Regions from separate parts of the Marinobacter psychrophilus genome, predicted to be linked through region 2. Evidence: predicted binding sites of a transcription regulator. Region 2 holds the regulator's gene; the other holds the start of a gene.
What was found. Region 2 encodes FliA, which starts transcription of late flagellar genes. Its sites were predicted from a motif close to CTAAAGTTTNNNNNNNNNNNGCCGNTAA; they were not measured.
Positions count from the first base shown of each region.

Region 1: a site for FliA is predicted at 3,299-3,326, ahead of ABA45_RS19665 (flagellin N-terminal helical domain-containing protein). Genes of this name have one in related genera too.

Region 1 covers NZ_CP011494.1:1,077,703-1,083,205, reverse strand. Annotated here, with positions in the region: gene fliD (flagellar filament capping protein FliD) at 1-512, opposite strand, end outside; gene ABA45_RS04890 (flagellar protein FlaG) at 815-1,291, opposite strand; gene ABA45_RS19665 (flagellin N-terminal helical domain-containing protein) at 1,362-3,209, opposite strand; gene ABA45_RS19555 (flagellin N-terminal helical domain-containing protein) at 3,606-5,456, shown strand.
Region 2 covers NZ_CP011494.1:1,189,585-1,195,087, reverse strand. Annotated here, with positions in the region: gene ABA45_RS05290 (chemotaxis protein CheA) at 1-2,023, opposite strand, end outside; gene ABA45_RS05285 (protein phosphatase CheZ) at 2,040-2,825, opposite strand; gene cheY (chemotaxis response regulator CheY) at 2,846-3,229, opposite strand; gene ABA45_RS05275 (RNA polymerase sigma factor FliA) at 3,308-4,048, opposite strand; gene ABA45_RS05270 (MinD/ParA family protein) at 4,076-4,888, opposite strand; gene flhF (flagellar biosynthesis protein FlhF) at 4,991-5,503, opposite strand, start outside.

The DNA.
Region 1 (5,503 bases), 110 kb from region 2:
CCGGTATCAATCACGCCCGCTGACACACCTACTCCAGCATCGTTGATAGCGTTGGCAAGGCCTTGCAAAGAATTGTTGCTGCTGTCGATAGTGATGTTGGCAGTTTTATCGCCCACAGCGATGGTCAGCTTGCCTTCGCCCACTGAGATGGTGTCGCGATCGGCAAACACGTCTTGCGATGCCAATGCCTGAGCGGTGGCCAGGCTGGTGACATCCAGGCTATAGCTGCCGCGACTGGCTTTAGCGCTGTTCACCGATACACCGATGTCTTCATTGGATGAGGTCGCGGAGAAGGCCTTCAGGTTGTCAGCAGAGCTTAGCTGGCGCATGGGCAAGCGCAGCTCGGTAATGGCACTGCGCAGCTTGCCATAGGCAGACAGCATCGCCTCAGACTGCTCAGTTTTCCGAGTAAACCGGTTATCAGCCGGTGCGCGCTCTGCCTTGACTAACTGGTCAACCAAGTCTGACGTCAATACGCCAGAGCCAATCCCCAGTGATGAAATATTTGCCATACCAATGCCTCCTCGAAGGCGCCAATCACTTCGTACTTCGGTTAACGGCCGCAAGCGGCAAAACTTTGCCCCTCTCGGCAAATATATTTCTGAGGCCCGGGACCTGGAACTAGGGGACAGACTTCAAGTCTGTCCCCGCCTTACCTCACCGCCTTACCTCACCGCCCTACCTTACCGGCAGGCCGCGAGACCGGGGACGGACTTAAGTCCGCCCCTACCTAAAACCAGAACACCGCCGACTCCTTATAGAGTGCGGCGGTGCTGAACAATCATTGCCAACATCAAATCAAAAGCGGCAACTTTTATACCTTGATGTTAAAAAACGTCAGCGGTTCATCCTGCTGCAATTTCTCTGCCAACCTTAGCGCCAACTCGTCAGGCATCTGACGAATTACCTGCTGGGTTTTCTGATCCACCACTTTCACGATGACTTGGCCCAATTCGCTGTCTACCTCAAACTGCAAGTCCCGCTGCACACTCTGAACATAGTCGTTCAGCTTCGATACGGCACTGGTCAATTTCTCTTTCTGCGATTCCTCCGACTCTCGGGCCTGCGCAGCTTGGTCAGCTGGAGTCAAAGCTTGTTGCTGCACAACATTGCCCGTCGCAGAAGGGCTCTTCACGCTCGCGGACACATTCTGGCTTGCAGCGAAGTCACTAGCAACAGAGCCCGCGGCACGCATACCGTCAGCAGAAGATGACGACAGTGCCCGAGCCGGAACAGCCTCGCCGGAGCGAGCCAGTTTCAGATCCGTACTGTTCAGGGTAACGTCATTCATAGCCTACCTCACTGTACTGAAACGGCGTCAAACCGGAGCCGTAGGGCTCCGGCCTTTATCCGTTAGTCGCTTACTGAAGCAGCGACAGAACCTGCTGGGGACGGGCGTTAGCCTGAGCAAGAACCGAGATACCGGCCTGCTGCAGTACCTGAGACTTGGCAAGAGCTGCAGTTTCAGAGGCGAAATCAGCGTCTACAATACGGCTGTTGGCCGCTGACAGGTTTTCCACTGAAGTGCTCAAATTGGCGATGGTGGACTCAAAGCGGTTTTGCACCGCACCCAGGTCAGAACGGAACTGGTTGACTTGGTCAATTGCAAAATCAATCGCCACCAGCGCTTGGTCAGAACCTTCACGAGTACTGATATCGAGGCTGTTTAACGACACGTTCGCATTGACGTCGGTGGAGGAATCGATGCTTTGGTTAACCTCAACAGTTGTCGCATCATTGTCTATATCAGTAGTAATAGAAGCCGTAAAGTTCTCACCCTTTGCTGATGCAAAGACAATCTCATCACCGGCAGCGCTCAGAAAGCCTGAAACACCGGTATTCTTCGTTTCACCGTTAATCTGCGCAACGACATCCTGCAGATTACTTGCGTCAGTTACTTCGATAGCTGTGCCCGCAACATCGAGGCTGAACGAAATGGTCTCGCCTGCTTCAAATTTTGAGGCAACGGTTTGGTCCAAAGCCGGTGCCAGAGTGGTCACTGAACTGCCGACCGAGGCATCGGCTGTGCCGCCATCGCTGGCCGTGATACTGGCAAGATCGTAAGTAATGCTGGAATCGCTTTCGATCTGAATGAGAGTACCGTTATCTGCGGCGCCCAGATCCGTGCCCGCAGTGAAACCAGCGGCAGTTAATCCGGTCTGCACTGCAGCAGTAAGATCAGCTACCGTATTTCCCGCACCTGCGGCCAATGAGAAGCTTACGGTAGTTGTGGTGGCCGAATCATCAGTAACATCGAAGGACCCGGTTACTCCGGAGGCCAGGTCCAGAGCGCTTGGATCAAAGAGTGTGGCTGTAGACGTTGAACCTGAACCGTCAGCGGTGCTGACGTCCGATCCTGCAGCCGTGACTTGCGTCCCTGATGCATCCGAAATATCAATCGTTGCAGCAACTCCAGAGATGCCTGCATTCTTGAAAACAACAGAGTTGCCATCGTCAGAGACTTCGGCCGTCACGTCTGGCAAGTTGCCGTTCGAGGCAATTTCGCCGTTGATGGCTATCGCCAGCGCGCCGGCATCAGCGTAGGTCGCTGCAGCGACGTCAATGGTTTCGCCGCCAATAGTGGAGCTGACAGTGATGTTGCCAGAGAAATCAAGACCAGATACATCCAGCGATGTTTCGCCTGCATCCCCTGCACCCAGCGAAGATGTGGACAGCCCGGCGGTCTGAGAAATTGTGGCTCCCAACTCACTGCCCTTGGAGTTCAGGCCATCAATTGAAATGGTTTCACCGGCGTTAGCGCCCACCTGAAAAGCCTGCGTGCCGAAAGTACCATCAAGGACTTTTAGGCCGTTAAAAGACGTTTGGCTGGCAATGCGGTTAACTTCCTGAATACGCTGATCCACTTCGTTGTTCAGCGCATCGCGGTCTGAATCACTGTTGGTTGCGTTGGCCGACTGAACCGACAGCTCACGAATACGCTGCAGGTTGTTGGTGATTTCGTCCAGAGCGCCTTCAGCGGTTTGCGCCAGAGAAATACCGTCGTTCGCGTTTCGGGTTGCTACGTTCAAACCAGAAATCTGGGATTGAAAACGAGTGGAGATCGCCAGACCAGCCGCGTCATCTTTAGCGGAGTTAATGCGCAGGCCGGAAGAAAGACGCTGCAGAGCCTGGTCGTTCATGCCTTGGGATTTGCTCAGCTGATTCTGGGCGTTGAGTGATGCGACGTTGGTGTTGATTCCGAGAGCCATGGTGAATCTCCTACGACTGTGTAGTCGTTATTGCGTGAAAGAGGACTAGCGTTCTTTTTTTGGTTTGGAGCGCCGCCCTGTTATTTCACTTAACGGCGCATCCCTCGGTTCCTTTAGGCAGATTTCTAAAAACTTTGTAAAAGAATGTAACTTGCTCAAAAAAGCGGCAAGGCACTGCCTGCCTTCTTGCCAAAATTTCGCCACAACAATCGGGGTAACAACTCTCGCCTCTGTCACTTTCCCTTAAAAAACAGCTCTCTGGTAACCGCAATCACGTTCTGGCATGGCTTTCGCATTAGTTAAGACCAAACGGCAATTATCTGAATTTTGCTGGCCAGGGGTTCTTTTTTTTGTTTCACCCTGTTCCGGCCTTTCACAAGAGCAGGGAGACATACAATGCCTCAAGTCATTAATACCAACATCGCATCGTTGAACGCACAGCGGAATTTGAACACCTCCCAGAGCGACAGCAACGTTGCCCTGGAGCGGCTGTCTTCCGGCCTACGCATCAACTCAGCCAAAGATGACGCGGCGGGCCTCGCCATATCTACCCGTTTTCAGGCTCAGATTACCGGCCTGAACATGGCTCAGCGCAATGCCAACGATGGTATTTCCCTGGCGCAAACGGCCGAAGGTGCTCTGGACGAAGTAACCAACAACCTGCAGCGTATCCGTGAGTTGTCAGTCCAGTCATCGAACGCAACTAACAGTACGTCAGACCGTCAGGCCCTGAACCAGGAAGTGCAACAGCGAATTGCGGAGATTAACCGCATTGCTGGCCAAACCTCGTTTAACGGGCTCAAAATACTCGATGGCACCTTTGGCGCACAAACATTTCAGGTTGGCGCCAATGCTGGCGAGACCATTGGAGTGAGTGGGCTGGATGCCCGCGGTAGCCAGATCGGGGCCACTGTCTCCCAGACCGCTGGGTTATCCTCGTCTTCGCTGGGTGCAGGGGATGCAGGCGAAACATCGCTGGATGTATCTGGTCTTGATTTCTCTGGCAACATCACTGTCAGCTCCACTATTGGCGGCGAAACCATTGACGTCGCTGCAGCGACCTACGCTGATGCCGGCGCGCTGGCGATAGCCATCAACGGCGAAATTGCCTCGAACGGCAACTTGCCAGACGTGACGGCCGAAGTCTCTGACGATGGCAACTCTGTTGTTTTCAAGAATGCAGGCATCTCTGGAGTTGCTGCAACGATTGATATTTCGGATGCATCAGGGACGCAAGTCACGGCTGCAGGATCGGACGTCAGCACCGCTGACGGTTCAGGTTCAACGTCTACAGCCACACTCTTTGATCCAAGCGCTCTGGACCTGGCCTCCGGAGTAACCGGGTCCTTCGATGTTACTGATGATTCGGCCACCACAACTACCGTAAGCTTCTCATTGGCCGCAGGTGCGGGAAATACGGTAGCTGATCTTACTGCTGCAGTGCAGACCGGATTAACTGCCGCTGGTTTCACTGCGGGCACGGATCTGGGCGCCGCAGATAACGGTACTCTCATTCAGATCGAAAGCGATTCCAGCATTACTTACGATCTTGCCAGTATCACGGCCAGCGATGGCGGCACAGCCGATGCCTCGGTCGGCAGTTCAGTGACCACTCTGGCAGCCGCTGAAGAGCTGACACTCGCCGAAAGCTTTGAAAACGGCAACAGCGTCACGTTTGACGTCGATGTTGATGGAACAGCGTTTCAGATTGAGGCACGGTCACTCAATGATATCGTCGCGAAAATCAACTCACTGACCGTAGAGACCGGCATTCGCGCCAACCTGAACGCTGCCAATGAAAGTATTATTTTTTCCGCCCAGTTTGGTGAAAGCTACGATGTCTCGATTACAAGCCCCAATCTTCTCGACGTGGATGGCATAACACCCCGTATCAACGAGGTCCTGAATGCGACACCCGCAAACAACACCGTCTCCGTGAACGATCTGGCAATCGACACCGCAGCTGGCGCCGAAGAGACCCTGGTTGCTATCGATTACGCCTTCGACAAGATCAACGGCTTCCGGGCCGAACTGGGCGCCCTTCAGAACCGCTTCGAGTCCACTATTGCCAACCTGAGTACCACCTCCGAGAACCTGTCAGCCGCTAACAGCCGGATCCGCGACGCGGATTTTGCAGCAGAAACAGCGGAACTGGCCCGCACCCAGGTACTTCAGTCAGCAGGTCTGTCGGTTCTGGCCCAGGCTAATGCGCGGCCGCAGCAGGTTCTTCAGTTGCTGCAGGGTTAAACGCCCAAAGCAGACGGAAAGGTAAAGCCGGGACAGATTTGAAATCT
Region 2 (5,503 bases):
GCACATCGATAATCAGCGCAATCCGGCCATCGCCGGTAATAGTAGCACCCGCCATACCCGGCGTACCCAGCAGCCCGCGCCCAAGAGGCTTAATAACCACTTCTTCCTGGCCTACAAGCTGGTCAACTACGAATCCGACCTGGCGGGTCCCCATAGACACAATCACCACATGACTATTTTCCGGCTCAACGCTTCCAGCACCGCCACGAATGAGCCAACGCTTGATGTGAAACAGCGGGAATACCTTGTCGCGCACCACTACACACTCGCGACCATCTACCACGTTGGTCTTGCTCAAATTAAGGTGGAATATTTCCACTACGTTAACCAACGGCAATGCGAACGACTGGTCAGCAAGCATAATCATCAGCGTCGGCATGATGGCCAGAGTCAGTGGCACTTTGATCACAATGCTTGAGCCTTCACCCAACTTTGACACCACACTAAGCTGGCCATTGAGTTGGCTGATCTTTGTTTTCACCACATCCATACCCACACCACGGCCAGACACGTCGGAAATCTGATCTTTGGTGGAAAAACCGGCAGCAAAAATCAGGTTGTAGCATTCTTGATCGGTCAGCCGGTCGGCGCCGTCTTGGTCGTACATGCCCTTCTCGACGGCTTTCCGGCGCAACACGTCGGCGTTCATGCCAGCGCCATCGTCGGTGATCAACAGCAGGATGTGATCACCCTCTTGTTCCGCCGATAAAGTAATGGTGCCCACTCTAGGCTTACCGGCCCGTTCCCGCTCTGCCGGGATTTCAATGCCGTGGTCCACCGAGTTGCGTACCAGGTGCACTAACGGATCCGACAATGCTTCCACTAGATTCTTGTCAAGATCGGTGTCTTCACCGTGCATCACCAGATTGATTTCTTTTTTCAGGCTGCGAGCGAGGTCACGTACCACCCGCGGGAAACGACCAAACACTTTCTTGATGGGCTGCATGCGGGTTTGCATGACAGCGGCCTGTAGGTCGGTGGTAACCAGATCCAGATTGGCTACTGCTTTATGCATCTGCTCGTCTGCGCTTTGATCACCCAGGCGTTGCAGGCGGTTTCGCACCAGCACCAGCTCGCCCACCATATTCATGATGTCGTCCAGGCGTTTAGTGTCTACCCGCACGCTGGTTTCCGCAGCGGCATGGGCAGCCTCGCGGGTCGGCGCTTTGGCTTTGACTTGTGCCGGTTCAGCTGGAGCTTTGGCCGCTATTGGAACCTTGGCTGGTTCCGGCTTTTTCGCGGACGCTGGCGCGGTAGACTCGGCCGCAACGGCTCCTGTCGGGCTACCGCCCTTGCCGTGAAGCTGGTCCAGCAGTGCTTCGAATTCGTCGTCAGAGATATCGGTTGGCTGGGCACTGCTCGTCTCGGCCACGGTTTCTTTGTTGGCTGCCAGCGCGGCCGGGACGCCGGCAAACTGGCCCTTGCCGTGAAGTTGATCGAGAAGAGCTTCGAATTCGTCGTCGTTGATGTCGTCATTGCCGCTCGCAACCGGGCTAACTACACCGGTTTCGCTAGCAGGCGCAGACGCTGTTTCGTCGCCGTTCAGGGCGTCGAGCAGCTGTTCGAATTCGTCATCGGTAATGTCTCCCTGGTCAGCGCTGACGGGCGCAGCTGAATGAATCGCAGCTTCGCCTTCAGGCAATGCCAGCTGATCCAGCCGCTCAATCAGTTCCTGCGGCGCCGGCGTGGGCGCTTCACGCTGACGCACCTCTTCAAACATGGCATTCACGTTGTCCAGAGTTTCCAGCACGACGTCCATCAGCTCAGAGGTTACTTTGCGCTTATGGTTGCGCAGGGTGTCGAATACGTTTTCCGCCGAGTGACAGCAGTTTACCAAGGCATCTAACTGCAAGAAGCCTGCTCCGCCTTTGACCGTGTGAAAACCACGAAAGATCGCATTCAGTAAATTGCTGTCGTCAGGATTCTGTTCCAGGTCCACGAGCTGCTCAGACAGCAGCTCAAGAATCTCGCCGGCTTCAACCAGAAAGTCCTGCAGGATTTCTTCATCGCCATCAAACGACATGTTTGTTCCTCATTGCTCAGAAACCAAGACTGGACAAAAGGTCATCCACGTCAACCTGACCAGACAACACATCTTTGCGTTGTTCTGGCATCATTTGCGGACCCACACCCTGCTCAGCCGAAGGCTGATTGTCCTCCATCTGGTGCACGGTACCGGTCAACTGGTCTACGTGGCCGGCCATCACCACCAGGCTTACCAGGTTTTCTTCCACTTCACGCACAAGGGTGATTACATTTTGAATCACCTGACCTGTCAGATCTTGATAATCCTGAGCCAGCAAAATTTCTGAGAGATTACCGTACAGTTTGCCGGCGTCAGTACTCAACGCCGCCAAAAACTGATCCATGCGGGCGTGCAACTCGCGGAATTCGGTCGGTGCCATCTCCCGCCGCCGCAGGCGCTGCCACTGCTGATGCAGATCTTGGGCTTCGCTTTGCAAATGACGGGTAACTGGCATGCTTTCTTCAACCAGATCCATGGTCCGATTCGCCGCTTGGCCAGTCATTTTCACTACGTATTCCAGGCGATCGGAGGCATCGGTCATTTTTGACAGAGCTTCTCGCTGTTCGGGGTTGCGCGGATCAATCTGAAAATTACGCATGGCTTCGTGCAGGCTGCGGGTTAGCCGCCCTACTTCGTGATACAGACCTTGATTTCGCACTTCTGCAAGCTCGCTGATCATCGCCATAGCGCGGGGATAGTCGCCCGCGTGCACGCTGTCAACCAGCTGTTCGGACTGTTGCTTTAATTTTTCCGTCAGCTCTGGTTCCAGGGCATGGCGCTCACCTTTTGACTTGTTCATGGCTTGTATCCACTCCCCGGTTACTGAATTCGCTCAAAGATTTTTTCGATTTTTTCTTTGAGAACAGCGGCAGTGAACGGCTTTATAATGTAGCCGTTCACACCGGCCTGCGCCGCAGCGACAATCTGGTCGCGCTTGGCTTCAGCCGTCACCATCAGGATCGGCAGGGCTTTGAGCTGATCATCGGCGCGAACATGCTTGAGCAGGTCAAAACCAGACATGCCGGGCATATTCCAATCAGTCACCAGAAAATCGTACTTACCGGTTTTCAGCATCGGCAATGCTGTATTGCCATCGTCAGCTTCGTCGGTGTTGGTAAAGCCCAAGTCACGCAGCAGGTTTTTGATAATGCGCCGCATTGTGGAAAAATCGTCCACAATAAGGATCTTCATATTTTTGTCCAATGAGGACCTCCAATCGTTGAAATCTAGTCGGATCTCGTTGCATCTCTGCCCGCAACTCGCGGGCTGCAGGCGCTAGAATTATGTATGGTCTGTTTTCCAGTCGGCTAACCGGCTTCGTAAGCGCAAGGCAGCCTGGCTGTGAATCTGGCTGACCCGGCTTTCGCTGACGTCCAGCACAGCACCGATTTCCCTCAGGTTCAACTCTTCCTGATAATAGAGGCTCAGCACCAGTTTTTCACGTTCTGGCAGGGTTTCAATGGCCGCCGCCAAACTGTTACGGAAGGCGGACTCTGACACCCCGTGCAGCGGATTATCATCCGTCTTTGATTGTTCTATCGGCAGTTCGCCGGAATCATTGAGCTCGTCCAAACTGAAAAGCCGACCGCTGTTGGAGTCGGCCAGGCAACTGTGGTATTCCGACAGCGTCATATCCAGCTCAGCAGCCACTTCGACATCGTGGGCTTCGCGGCCTTCGCGGCCCTCTACAGCTTTGATAGCGTTGGAAATGCGCCGGGAGTTTCGGTGCACCGAACGCGGAACCCAGTCGCCTTTGCGGATTTCATCCACCATGGCGCCACGGATTCGAATACCGGCGTAGGTTTCAAAGGTCGCACCTTTACCCGTGGCGTAGCGCTGCGACGCCTCAAGCAAACCAATCATGCCAGCCTGCATAAGATCTTCCAGCTGGACACTGGCGGGCAATCGTGCCAGCAGATGGAGGGCAATTTTCTTGACCAGAGGCGCATGCTCTTCAATCAGCCAGCAAGCGTCTGAAGCACCCGACCGTTGATAGACTCCGAGATCTTTCACCAGTGTCATAAATCCGCTTTTTGTACGGGATGTGTTTTAAACTTGGACGAGCCGCTCTATAAAGAATTCGAGATGGCCCCGCGGCGATGATGGCAGCGGCCAACTGTCCACTTTTTCAGCGAGAGCCCTTATGGCCAGCGAGGCTTTTGCTTGCGGATAAGCTTCCAACACCGCTTGCTGACGCCGCACCGCTTTTTTAACGGCCTCGTCAAAAGGCACTATACCTACATATTGTAACGCTACATCCAGAAAACGTTCTGTAACCCGGGTCAGTTTTTCATACAAAAGACGGCCTTCTTGTTCGGTGTTCACCTGATTGGCCAGAATCCGGAAGCGGTTGGTGTGGTAATCGCGATTCATCAACTTGATTAAGGCGTAGGCATCGGTAATCGAAGTAGGCTCGTCGCACACCACCAGCAGCAGTTCCTGGGATGCCCGCAAAAAGCTGACCACCGATTCGGAGATGCCAGCGGCCGTATCCACAATCAGTATGTCGATCTGGTCGGCGATGTCACTGAAGGCGTGAATCAGCCCGGCATGCTCCATAGCACTGAGCTGGGTCATGCGCTGGGTACCTGATGAGGCCGGCACAATCTTGATGCCGCCGGGGCCGTCTACCAGCACGTCACGCAAGTCACAGTCGCCATTGAGTACGTCTTGCAGATTGCGCTTGGTTTTCAAGCCTAACAGCACATCGATATTGGCAAGCCCCAGGTCGGCGTCTAACAGCACCACCCGACGGCCCTTTTGCGCCAGAGCAATGCTCAGGTTGACCGACACATTACTTTTGCCAACGCCACCTTTACCGCCAGTGACCGCAATTACCTGAACCGGATGTGCTTTACTCATACTGATGATGGCCTCTTGCCATGTTTAACCGGGAACGGATGTAGCCGTTACCCCACTGTTCTACACTGCCCGCTTGCTGTGATGCTTTTACAACCGGCATTTTCAAGACCCGCTGGCAACTGCCTGCTCCTGCCGCAAACCCTTCAGACGTTCTACACCGAGTTGCACCAGCGCAAGCGCTTTCGCCGGGTGCAAGTCTTGGGGTATTTTCTGGCCGTCGGTGTACCAAGCCACCGGCAGACTGGTTTCCATAACAAATCCCAGCGCTTCGCCCAGAGTCAGAGCCTCGTCGATCTTGGTAATCACACAACCGGCAAGGTTTGCCATCTTATAGCAATGCCATACGGATTTCATAATCCGCGGCTGGCTGGTGGCAGACACCACCAAATGTGTACGGATTTTGTGATGACTGCGGACCAGCTCGGCCAATTGTTCCTGATAGCCCCGATCGGTGCTGGTCAGCCCGGCGGTATCAATCAATACCAGGCGACGATCAGACAACTCATCCAGAATTTCATCCAGCGGGTGGCTTTCATCAACCACCCGAACCGGCACGTTAAGAATACGGCCAAACACAAACAATTGCTCGTGCGCCGCAACCCGATAACGATCGGT